Regions from separate parts of the Halobacillus sp. ACCC02827 genome, predicted to be linked through region 3. Evidence: predicted binding sites of a transcription regulator. Region 3 holds the regulator's gene; each other region holds the start of a gene.

Region 1 (3,127 bases), 1.1 Mb from region 3:
CCCTTCATCAGATGATCATGGATGAAATCGCGGATTTTGAAAAAGAAGAAACGTTTTATTTCCTTCTTCAGCAGCTGATTGAAGAATATACGACCACCCGGGAGCATACGGACAATAAAGCGACGAAGCAGGAGATCCAACAGGTCTGCAGCTACTTGGAGACTCACTACGCAGAGCCGGTGAATCTGGAGGACCTGGCCCGGATCGCCGGCATGAATAAATACTCGCTCCTGCGCTCGTTTACCCGCACCCTCAGGATCACGCCGTACCGTTATTTACAGACGGTACGAATCAGCGAAGCGAAGAAACGTCTGGAACAGGGCGCCAAACCACTCGATGCCGCCATGGAGACAGGCTTTATCGACCAAAGTCATTTCAGCAACTTCTTCAAGGAGTTTATCGGACTGACGCCCGGCCAGTATCGGGATATTTTTCTCCATGACCAATGACCAGAGATAATTTATATAGAAAGTAGGGATTCCTCTATGCACACAGAAGCGATCCGTTTCTCCAAAAGTCTCAAATCCATCGCCAGAGACCAGCATGTAAAAGCCTATATCCAGAACTCCAAAGAACTGTATCCTCTGCTTGTCAAAGGGGCGCAGCGCTTCGTAGCCGGAGAAACCCGCCCCGATGACATCACACGCGTCAAACAGACCTTTCAGGCCGGGCATGAAGCTTCGATAGAATTCATCGGGGAGAATACGACCTCCGAAGAGGCATGTAAATCTGCTGTACAGGAATTCAGCGAACTGATCAAGGACCTCGGAAGCCATGACTTGCAAGCAACCGTATCCTTCGATCTTTCGCATATCGGAATGATGATTTCCGACGAGATGGCCTTCACTCATTTAGAAAGGTTAGCGAAAGAAGCCGGCAAGAACGATATCCAGCTCATGATCAGTATGGAGGAATCGCAGAAGACAGACGCCATCCTCTCCCTGTACAAAAAGATTGCGGCATCCTTTTCCAATGTGGGCATCACTCTGCAGCTTCAATTGAAGCGTTCCGCGGGCGATTTACAGGAACTTTTGCAATACCCCGGCAGAATCCGCTTGGTAAAAGGGGCGTACGAAGAGCCGGATGACATCCATATTCCAAGATCTAAAGCGCTGAATGAGCGGTATATCGAATTTGCGGCTGCCTGCGTCGAGCGCGACCATCCGCTGTCGATCGCCACGCATGATGAGAACCTTCTCTTTGCCCTGAAATCGAAAGGGCTCCTCCATCAACCGAACGTGGAAGTCGAGATGCTCGATGGTGTCCGCCATGACTTGCTGAACGCGCTCCGAGAAGAGAAGATACGCACGAAAGTCTATACGACGTACGGTACGGAGTGGTACCTCTATGTCGTTCACCGGATAGCGGAGCACCCGCCGAATATTTACACATTCCTGTCGGATATTATTGATGGTGGAAACTGAATAAGAAAACTCCTGCCGATGGTTCAACATGGAATCATCGGCTTCTTTCCCCTTTGATGGGCAAATCGCAGCTGATAGTATGCCGCCTTCTACTTCATTTGTGACCAAAATATGACAACTCACCCTCGCTTGTGAAAAACTTCACAAATACCCATTGTCATCATTCAAAATCTATTGCATACTATAATTGTGAAATGATTCACAAACAAACACAACCATACGGGAGGAATCCATAATGACAAGAGAAAACGTGAACCGGGTAGCTTTGATCGGAGCAGGATCAGTCGGAAGCAGTTACGCTTTTGCGATGCTGAACCAGGCGATTGCAGAGGAATTCGTGATCATTGATTTGAACGAAGACAAGGCGATGGGTGATGCGATGGACTTGAACCACGGAAAAGTGTTCGCGCCGAATCCGACGAAGACGTGGTACGGCACGTATGCGGATTGTAAGGATGCCGATATCGTCTGCATCTGTGCCGGAGCGAACCAGAAGCCCGGCGAGACGCGGCTCGATTTGGTGAAGAAGAATCTCGCTATCTTCCAATCGATCGTCGATGATGTGATGGCGAGCGGCTTTGACGGCATCTTCCTCGTTGCGACAAACCCGGTCGACATTCTTACGTATGCGACCTGGAAGTTCAGCGGCCTGCCGCAGAACCGCGTGATCGGCAGCGGAACGATCCTCGATTCCGGCCGGTTCCGTTATCTCTTGGGCGAATATTTCGACGTCACCCCGCAGAACGTCCACGCCAACATCATCGGCGAACACGGCGACACCGAGCTTCCGGTCTGGAGCCATGCGACGATCGGCGGCGTGCCTGTGATGGAGTGGGTCGAACGCGATCCCCGTTACCATAAAAAAGACCTGGAGGAGATTTTCCTCAACGTCCGTGACGCGGCGTACCAGATCATCGAGAAAAAAGGTGCGACCTACTACGGCATCGCGATGGGACTGGCGCGGATTACGAAAGCGATCCTGAACAATGAGAACAGCATCCTTACCGTCAGCGCCCCGCTTGCCGGAGAATACGGCCTGGAGGACGTCTACATCGGTGTACCTGCCGTCGTGAACCGGACCGGTATCCGAAACGTCGTTGAACTGAACCTGAACGAAACCGAACAGAAACAGCTTCACCACAGCGCCGGCGTCCTGAAAGCAATCCTCGGCGAACATTTCAAGGCGGCAACGAGACCATAAAGAAAGAAGGCTTCTGTCATGTGGTTACAACAGTACGATCCGTTCGGAAACACATGGGTGAGCGCGCTCGTCGCCGCTCTCCCGATCCTTTTCTTCTTTCTCGCATTGACGATTTTCAAAATGAAGGGCGTGCTTGCGGCGTTCCTGACGCTTGCCCTCAGCATTATTCTGTCGGTCGTTTTCTTCGATATGCCCGTTTCCAACGCGGTCGCATCCGCCATTGCCGGCATAGCGAAGGGCTTGTGGCCGATCGGCTATATCGTCATCATGGCCGTCTGGCTGTATAAAATCGCCGTCGACACCGGGAAGTTCACCATCATCCGCGCAAGCATCGCGAGCATCTCGGAAGACCAGCGGCTCCAGCTCCTGTTGATCGGCTTCAGCTTCAATGCCTTTCTCGAAGGAGCCGCCGGATTCGGCGTACCGATTGCGATCAGTGCCGCCCTGCTCGTCGAGCTCGGGTTCCGGCCGCTGAAAGCAGCCGCGCTCTGTCTGGTCGCCA
Region 2 (3,127 bases), 1.1 Mb from region 3:
GCCCGGAACGAGCATGGCCTGACCGAAATAGTAGGCCATATCCGGGAAGAATCCGATCAGACCGACGAAGAAGAACACAAAGAATACGTTCGTCACTTCCCAAACAGGAGATAAATAGCGGGAAATCAGTTTATTTATCACATGGTCCTGCTTCGTCAACCTGGCATAATAGGCGAAGAAACCAGCGCCGAAGTCGACGGATGCTACGATTAAATACCCGTAAAGGAACAGCCACAAGACGCTGATCCCAATCAATTCATAGTTCATTCATCGGCCTCCTCTCTCGCTGCTGCCACCTGCGGATATCGTCGTTCCATTTCAAGCTCGGCTGGTCTCCCCTTAAAGATTTTTCGCAGGGTAAGGATACACCCGAGGGCAAGCACCAAATAAAGGACGGCGAACAGGACAAACATCTGGGTGACATAAGGTGAGGTCGTCGCACCCTCGGCAACGGTCATAAACCCGCGCAGAATCCATGGCTGCCGGCCGACTTCCGCAAATATCCACCCGAATTCGACGGCGAGCATGGACAATGGTCCGGCAAGCGCAATTCCCCAAAGAAGCAGCGGATGATACGTATTCCACTTCTTCACTTTCCAGAACACGAGGAACAACAGGGAAATGCCGAGCAGGTAAAATCCGATCGTCACCATCAGATCGAACATATAGTGTATCCATAACGGCGGACGTTCTTCTTCAGGAGTTTCATTCAGACCTTCTACTTCCGCCTGGAAATCGCCGTGAGCAAGGAAGCTCAGAGCGTTTGGAATACGGATGGCGTTCTCCACCTCATTATTCTCATTAAGTCTTCCAAAAACGACAAGGTCTGCTCCTTCCTCCGTATCGAAGTGCCATTCTCCTGCAGCAAGCTTCTCCGGCTGGTGTTCAGCAAGGAATTTCGCTGATAAGTCCCCGGCAAGAGCCGTCAGAATAGCAAAAATGAACATCATGGAAACCGTTAATTTCAAAGCTTTCTTATGATAAGCACTTCCTTTTTTCACTAAAATAATAAAAGCGGCTATACCAGCAAGGATGGCGGCTGCTGTCAAATAGGATGAAGATACGACGTGAAACACCTTTGTCGGAGTTGCAGGGTTGAACATCGCTGCAATTGGATCGACTGCCGTGAAACGACCGCCTTCCAGGTCGAATCCCTGCGGCGTGTTCATGAAGGAGTTGACCGTCGTGATGAAAAAGGCGGACATCGTCCCTCCAATCACCACAGGAATGGACAAAAGCCAGTGATGGATCGGGTTTTTGAACCGGTCCCACGTATATAAATAAATGCCCAGGAAGATCGCTTCGAAGAAGAAGGCGAACGTCTCCATAAAGAGCGGCAGAGCAATGACGTTACCTGCGATCTGCATAAAGCTCGGCCAGATCAAAGAAAGCTGCAGGCCGATCGCGGTTCCAGTCACGACCCCAACGGCTACGGTGATGGTATAACCGCGGGTCCATCGTCTTGCCAGTAATGTATAGTGAGGATCTTTCTTCCGGATCCCGATAAATTCAGCGACGGAAACGAGCACAGGAACACCGACTCCGATCGTTGCGAAAATAGCATGGAATAATAGAGTCATCGCCGTCAGTGACTGACTTACGGCGACGTTATCAAAATCGAACATGAATCTTCCTCCTAACGAACTCGTGGTAATCTATCCGATACACTTAGTATAATGCGGTCATTCCACTTCGTGGGCAGTCAGTGTTGACGATTTTGTGACATACTTCACAAACTTCACATTTCCTTCAAAAATCCTTCCGTTCGACATTACTCGTTTACCCCTTCCGGCACGGATCGTAACAGAATCTTCCACAAAAAAAGAAGCCGTCATGACTGACGGCTTCCATATTTACAAGAAATGAATATCCAATGGAATTACATAGCATCGAGCATGCGGAACTGGGCTTTGACTAATTCGTAGTACTCCCCTTTAGCATCCATCAGTTCCTCGTGCGACCCGTGCTCTAAAATTTTCCCTTGCTCGAGTACGAAGATGTTGTCTGCTTCCCTGATCGTCGACAATCGGTGAGCGATCATGATGGCTGTCCGGCCTTTCAGAAGTCTTTTCAGCGCCTGCTGGATTTTCACTTCTGTTTCCGTATCGATACTCGCTGTCGCTTCATCCAGTATTAAAATCCTCGGATCAGCCAGAAGGGCGCGGGCGAAGGATAAGAGCTGCCTTTCCCCTGCAGACAGAATGCTTCCTCTCTCTTCAACTTCCGTTTGATATCCTTCACTGAGTCTTTGGATAAAACCATCGGCTCCAACAACCTTCGCAGCGTCCATGACTTCTTCATCGGATGCACCGGGTCGTCCGAAGCGAATGTTCTCCATGATCGTCCCTGAGAAAATGAATGTATCCTGCAGGACGACACTGATCTGCTGGCGGACACTATCGATGGTCGCATCACGAAGATCGACACCGTCGATTCTCACAGAACCTCCCGTCGGGTCATAAAAGCGGCTGATTAAGTTCGCGATGGTCGATTTACCGGACCCGGTATGGCCGACGAGGGCTACCGTCTCCCCTGCCTTCATCTCCAATTCTATGTCATGGAGAGCAATTCGCTTCTCATCATAGGCGAACCGGACGTGATCAAATTCGATGTGACCTTTCATATCTGTCAAAGTAACAGCGCCGGCCTTTTCTTCCACATTCGGTTTCTCATCAAGAAATTCAAAGATCCGCTCGGATGCGGCCATGGCCATCAACAGCTGATTGTAGACCATACCGAGACGTGAAATCGGCTCCCAGAACATTCCCAGGAAGAAGGCAAAGGATACGAAAGTACCGATTTCCACATCGCCTTCAAGGATAAGATGAGCTCCGAATGCGACCAGAATAATGGTACCTGCGGCATTACTCATCTCGACGAATGGCCGGAACATGGCACTTTTTCTAGACGCCGTATTCCAAGATGCGAAGGTGTCGCTGTTGACACCATCGAAGTATTCCGTATTTTCCCTCTCCTGTGAGAACGACTGGGTTATTCTTACACCCTGCAGACTCTCATTCAAATGGGAATTCAAGCGCGACTGCTGGATCCTCACATCCTGCCAGGAGCGGCGTATGTTACGCCTGAGCTTCGTCGAAATGTAAAACATGATCGGCATGATGACAAG
Region 3 (3,127 bases):
GCTGCTTCTCAAATCGCTTCATTTCCTGCTCGAAGTCGGCTTCTTTCTGTTTCAGGTAGTTACTGTAGTTGCCGTGATACTTCTTAGAGGATTGGAAGGCGATCTCGTAGACCGTGTTGACGATCTTATCGAGGAAGTAGCGGTCGTGGGAAACGATGACGACCGCACCCTGGTAGCCCTGCAGGTACCCTTCGAGCCAGGAGATCGTATCGATGTCCAGGTGGTTGGTCGGCTCATCGAGAATAAGCACGTCCGGCTTCTTCAACAGCAGCTTCCCGAGTGCCAGCCTCGTCTTCTGGCCGCCGCTTAAGGACGTGATCGGTGTATCCCAGTTGAAATGCTGGAAATTCAGCCCGTTCAGTACCGAGCGGATATCCGCTTCGTATTGGTATCCGCCTGCGTTCTTGAAGTATTCCTGCTTGCGGTCATAATCGGTCAATAACTGCTGGTAGCGTTCCTGATCCGAGATCAGGTCAGGGTCTGCCATGTTCGCTTCCATCGCGCGCAGCTCTTTCTCTAAGTCCTTCAGATGGAGGAAGACTTTCTCCATTTCATTCCAGATCGTCTCGTCGGACTGCAGGCCTGTGTTTTGAGCGAGATATCCGAGCGTCGTTTCCTTCGGCATGAAGATGTTTCCTTCATCATAGCTCATCTCGCCGGCCATCATCTTCAGCAGGGTCGACTTTCCTGCACCGTTTCTGCCGACAATGGCGATCCGGTCGTTCTTTTGTACTTCCAGTTTAATATTAGATAAAATCAATTCAGCGCCGAAACGCTTTTCCAATTGATTCAACTGCATGAGAATCATGTCGTTTCACCTCGATAAATCAAGTGTATATCATCGGTGAGCCTGCTAGCAACAGAAGCCCTCGCGAGATTGTGAAAACTTTAACGACTTCCCTGTGATTTTTTGTTAAAATGAAACTAGTGTTGCCGCCTGCGGCATGACCAATCACATAAAAGGGGTAGTTGGAGATGGCGGAATTCAGTCATTTTAATGAGCAGGGCCGGGCACGGATGGTCGATATATCAGAGAAAAACGATACGGTCCGGACGGCTGTTGCGAGAACGAGTGTGGAAGTGAAGAAAGAAATATACGAGAAAATTACCAACCAGACAATGGCCAAAGGGGACGTGCTCGCGGTCGCCCAAGTCGCCGGAATCATGGCAGCGAAGAAAACGTCGGATTGGATTCCGATGTGTCATCCGCTTTCCTTGAAGGGAATCGATGTATCCTTCGATTGGGAAACAGGGGAAACGAAAAAGCTGCTGATCGAGGTTTCCGTGAAGACGAAGGGAAGCACCGGGGTAGAAATGGAAGCGCTAACGGCCGCTTCTGCCACAGCATTGACGGTTTATGATATGTGTAAAGCAGTAGATAAAGGCATGGTCATCGGTCCGACTTACCTTGCAGAGAAAACCGGAGGGAAGAACGGAGATTACCGAAGAAATGACGAGTAAAGGAGCAGAGAGACGACAATGGATATAGAACAAGCGAAAATCCCTCAGGCGACAGCGAAGCGGCTTCCGTTATATTACCGTTTCCTGAACAACCTGCACAGCCAGGGGAAACTGCGGGTGTCATCGAAAGAATTGAGTGAGGCAGTTAAAGTCGATTCCGCAACCATCCGCCGTGATTTCTCCTATTTCGGAGCCCTCGGGAAGAAAGGTTATGGTTACAATGTCGAGTACCTGCTTTCCTTCTTTCGGAAGACGCTGGATCAGGACGAGACGACACGTGTCGCGCTGATTGGTGTCGGGAACCTGGGAACGGCTTTCCTTAATTACAATTTCACGAAGAACAATAATACAAAGATCGAGATTGCCTTCGATGCGAGTGAGAATCGGATCGGGAGTGAAGTCGGCGGGGTGGAGGTCCATCACATCGATGATCTGGAGAAGAAGATCGGCGATTTGAAGGTCGCGATTCTGACGGTTCCTGCCTCAGAGGCGCAGGCGATCACCGACCGTCTCGTCGAGGGCGGAATATCGGGTATCCTGAACTTCACGCCGGCTCGGATCAACGTGCCGTCTGATGTGAGGGTGCATCATATCGATCTTGCGATTGAGCTTCAAGCGCTCGTCTACTTTTTGAAGCATTATCCGTTGGATGGAAAAATAGAGGATTGAAAAAAAAGATGCCGGCTCCGGCATCTTTTTTTGTTATTCTTATTCGGTTTCTTCTTTCCATTTCTTATCGATCAGCATTTTACCCGGCCACGTGTAGGCCATGATGCCGCCGTCGACCGTGATGTCCTCTCCGGTTACATAGGAGCTGTCGTCACTGGCGAGGAAAAGGGCGACGGATGCGATTTCGTCCGGGCTTCCGAGTCGGCCGAGTGGAGTGATCCACTTGTTGGCATCGCGGAATTCCTGTCCTTCCTTATCTTCCTTCGAACCGGCAAGGCCGTCTACAAGCGGTGTCTCAATCGTACCGGGAGCGATGGAGTTGACGCGGATGCCGTCACGGGCGTAGTCGATCGCCATCGCACGGGTGAAGTTCGTGATTCCGCCTTTCGCCGCGTTATAGCCGGAGCGGTCGAGGTCGGCAGCTCTTCCGGACATGGAAGATGTGTTGATGATCGATCCGCCGTTATCCATCATTAATGGAAGCAGGTATTTGCTCGTCAGGAACGTTCCGCGCAGATCGACGGCGATGATCCGGTCGAAGAGATCGACCGGATATTCGTGCACTTTGCCGCCTTCTTCGTCGATCCCTGCGTTGTTGAACAGGACATCGATGTTGCCATATGTCTTCTTCAGGTAATCAGCAAATGCCGAAACGCTGTCCTCTTTCGATACGTCGAGCGTGTACGTCTCCGCCTCGCCGCCTTCGTTATGAATTTCATCCACCGTTTTCTTCACGGCATCGACATTGATGTCGGCACAGACCACCGTCGCGCCTTCCTTTGCGAATAATTTCACGGTTGCCGCTCCGATTCCTGTCGCAGAACCGGTCACGACAGCTACTTTGTTATCTAAACGTCCCATAAATGGTTCGCCTCCTTGTGTGATTCTTCTTTGTTATACCCACCTTGAAAAACGTTATAAACATAGGCGGGAGAAGGGAAGCGATTACAAAGAAAAAAAGATTCCGCTCTCGTAAATCGGTCGAGCGGCGATTAGA
Region 4 (3,127 bases), 150 kb from region 3:
CGTGGAAAGCGTCCCATTCCCCGGAGCCCGATCTCTCCCCCACCCTGAAAATAAAACCGCAGTGCATACAAGCACTGCGGTTTTTATACTTTCCTTATTTCTTAATAAGCAAGTCCGAAAAGACCTTTAATGTGGGAAAGGTAGCGGACGTTACTCGCTTCTTTCATAACAGAAGCAGGAAGTCCTTTCAGTGGTGTTGCGTTGCCACCTACAGAAGCTACCGCATCTTTACGGCCAAGACTTGCAAGCGTACCTGAGTTAACAGGGCTGAACTCTTCGAAGTCTTTCTTGTTCAAGTAAGCGTATAGGTTGTAGCCGATCAGCTCACCCATCTGCCAAGCGATTTGGGCAGTTGGCGGTTGAGGACGCTCCTCACCCGGTTTGAAGTAAACAGCGCTGTCTCCGGCAACGAATACGTCTTCGTGAGAAGTAGACTGAAGGTAGTTGTTGACCGTTGCACGGCCGCGGTTAACTTCCAAGCCTGATTCTCCGACAAGCGGATTCCCCTGGACTCCACCAGTCCATACGAATGTGTTTGTAACGATCTTCTGACCATCTTTCAATTCGACAACGTTTCCTTCTACGTTCGTGACAGGAAGGTTCGTCAGGAATTCCACGCCGCGCTTCTCAAGGCTTTCCGTTGCACGCTGGATCAAGTTGTCCGGAAGCATCGGAAGGATCTTAGGCATAGCTTCAACAAGCTTAAGCTTGATGTCAGACGGGTTCACACCGTATTTACGGGCAAGTTTCGGAGTTTCGTCAGCAAGTTCACCAACAAGCTCGACACCTGTAAGTCCGCCGCCGCCGATAAGGATCGTTGCATCAGCTTCGTCCTTCGTTTGCGCATACGTACGAATACGATCTTCTACGTGGTTACGAATACGGTTGGCTTCTTCCGCAGACTTCAATACCATGCTGTTCTCTTCCAGACCAGGAATACCGAAGTAAGCCGTCTTACTTCCAAGTGCTACAACAAGTGCATCGTAAGTAAGCTCGGAGCCATCATCCAGTTTGATTTGCTTGTTATCTACAGAGAAGGACTCTACTGTAGCGATCTTGATATCAACAGACTTATCTTTAAGCAGTTTCTCAAGTGGAAGAGCTGCTGCTTTTTCAGAGATGTTACCCGCTGCAAGACGGTGCAGTTCCGTAATGATTTGGTGAGTAGAGAATTTGTTGATCAGCGTGATGGACGCTTCTGATTCACTCATATATTTGCGGACATTTTGAGCAGCCAGCAATCCGCCGTATCCGCCGCCTAGAATGACTATGTTTTTTGACATGTTGGTTCCCCCATTTCCAGAATTTATTTGTGGTTACGTTCTGCTGAAACTTTCAAGTACGCATTAACGAAACGGAAAAGCTTCTGAGCCTGTGGATCCTTCAGCATCTTAAGAAGACCGAATAGTCCGATGACTTCGTTGCTCTTCTCTGCCTGATCCTTCGCTTCGATGGCTGTAGCAGCTACATCTTTCACAGAAGTTTTCACAGGTTCTACGATTTCAGAAAGGAATCCTGCCGTATCTTCTTTCAACACTTCATCTGTCGCAAAAGACTGCACCGTGTCATAAGAAGCTGAAAGGATCGTTACCAATTCTGTAAGCTTAGGAAGTTCTTTCACCAAAGTGGTCAAAGATTCCTGGACCTCTGGATTGGAAAGTTGATCCAACAGTTCACGTTCATCTTGAGTGACGGCTTTCTGTTCGCCTTGTTCTCTAGTCAATTCTGACATATCCACTTCTCCTTTTTTTAGCATATAGCTAATTTATAATTAGATAATTTATATCTCGTAAAATATTTTCTCCGACTATAATAGAGTAAAATATAATTATGTGAATTACAACACATACAAGCAAAATAAGTCATTTTATGTTAGAATGCTGGGTTAACAAAATGTTATAAATGTATTTTTTTTACTTTTTAGTTCTTTTCTGTACGGCTGCACCGGTTCTCCTTGTACTTCTATTCCCTGTCACGCCTCCATGCAAGCGCCCTTCTTTCCAATTGCGCAACGTAATTCTTTTTTGCGGGACTGTATCCGCTCGTGCTTTCATGAATGGCAGCCAGTTTTTCCTTGAACCGGCTGTACGCCTCCACTTCCTCCGGGTGTTGAAGCAGGTAATCTCTTAGAATTAAATGTCTGTCAATCTGGGAATTATCCTGCTGGTAGAAATGAAGGTGATGGGTTCGCTGATGGCCGCCCTTACGGAACAGCCTTCTTCCCTCAATCCCCCATTCCCCTGCTGCTTCATATCCCTCTGCTTCCAACAACGATGCATAGCCATCGACCGTTTCTATCCTGCGTACAAGCCCCATCATATCGATGACCGGTTTAGCTTTCATGCCAGGAACGGCGGTACTCCCGAAATGCTCGATGGAGATGATCTCTTTACCGAATATCCGCTTTAACAGCCGGGCCTCTGCCTCAAATCTTGTTTGCCACTCTTTCTGATAATCGGTCAGACGCACTTTCAACGTCTTTCCCCCCTTTTTTAATATGTTCCGCAAAAAAGCCCGCATATGGATAACCACATGCGGACGTAACTGCTTCTAAGAGGACTGCTCGAATACTTTTTTCACTTTGGGAACGACTTCCGCACTTCCTTTATCAACATCCTCGATCATCATCGAAACGAGGAGATCCCGGGATTCCGTATCCCAAGCGACAAACCAACCGTTTTCTTGACCATTCTCATCTTCCAGTGACTGTTTCAACTCGGCTGTACCTGTCTTACCGGCAAGCGACAAGCCCTCTGTCACCGGCTTATGGGCAGTCCCTTCTTCATCAGCGACAACCGCACGCAGGTCTTCTTTAATGGTTGCTGCCGTCTCTTCCGATAGCACGTTCTCATGCCACGGTTCTCCTGCTCCTTCGTCTTTTATCAACGTCGGTTTCAGAAGCGTACCGTCCGTTATAAACGGCGTGTAGGTCATCGCCAGATGCAGCGTGCTCATCTGAACCTGCCCCTGCCCATAGCCGGTATCGGCAAGCAGCGGCTCCTGCTCCTTGAATGCATCAGCATTCAGAATCTGAGAGGACTCGACTGGATAAGGGAAAGGAATATCTTCTCCGAAGCCGAACGGTTCTGCCCCTTTAAGGAACGCTTCGCCTCCGATTTCCAGGATG

What was found. Region 3 encodes Rex, which represses fermentation and respiration genes when NADH is low (regulators of the CRP and FNR family bind a similar motif). Its sites were predicted from a motif close to TTGTGAAATATTTCACAA; they were not measured.
Region 1: a site for Rex is predicted at 1,612-1,629, ahead of QRD89_RS16020 (L-lactate dehydrogenase). Genes of this name have one in related genera too.
Region 2: a site for Rex is predicted at 1,718-1,735, ahead of QRD89_RS08105 (cytochrome ubiquinol oxidase subunit I). Genes of this name have one in related genera too.
Region 4: a site for Rex is predicted at 1,831-1,848, ahead of QRD89_RS02930 (helical membrane plugin domain-containing protein). Genes of this name have one in related genera too.

The regions. Positions count from the first base shown of each region.
Region 1 covers NZ_CP128168.1:3,011,529-3,014,655, forward strand. The annotation lists gene QRD89_RS16010 (AraC family ligand binding domain-containing protein) at 1-449, shown strand, start outside; gene QRD89_RS16015 (proline dehydrogenase family protein) at 486-1,424, shown strand; gene QRD89_RS16020 (L-lactate dehydrogenase) at 1,660-2,625, shown strand; gene QRD89_RS16025 (L-lactate permease) at 2,644-3,127, shown strand, end outside.
Region 2 covers NZ_CP128168.1:1,510,332-1,513,458, reverse strand. The annotation lists gene QRD89_RS08110 (cytochrome d ubiquinol oxidase subunit II) at 1-267, opposite strand, end outside; gene QRD89_RS08105 (cytochrome ubiquinol oxidase subunit I) at 264-1,625, opposite strand; gene QRD89_RS08100 (ABC transporter ATP-binding protein) at 1,880-3,127, opposite strand, start outside.
Region 3 covers NZ_CP128168.1:403,909-407,035, forward strand. The annotation lists gene QRD89_RS02230 (ABC-F family ATP-binding cassette domain-containing protein) at 1-808, opposite strand, end outside; gene moaC (cyclic pyranopterin monophosphate synthase MoaC) at 976-1,461, shown strand; gene QRD89_RS02240 (redox-sensing transcriptional repressor Rex) at 1,480-2,130, shown strand; gene QRD89_RS02245 (SDR family oxidoreductase) at 2,170-2,991, opposite strand.
Region 4 covers NZ_CP128168.1:558,740-561,866, reverse strand. The annotation lists gene QRD89_RS02935 (NAD(P)/FAD-dependent oxidoreductase) at 102-1,283, opposite strand; gene QRD89_RS02930 (helical membrane plugin domain-containing protein) at 1,307-1,732, opposite strand; gene QRD89_RS02925 (GrpB family protein) at 1,963-2,475, opposite strand; gene QRD89_RS02920 (penicillin-binding transpeptidase domain-containing protein) at 2,551-3,127, opposite strand, start outside.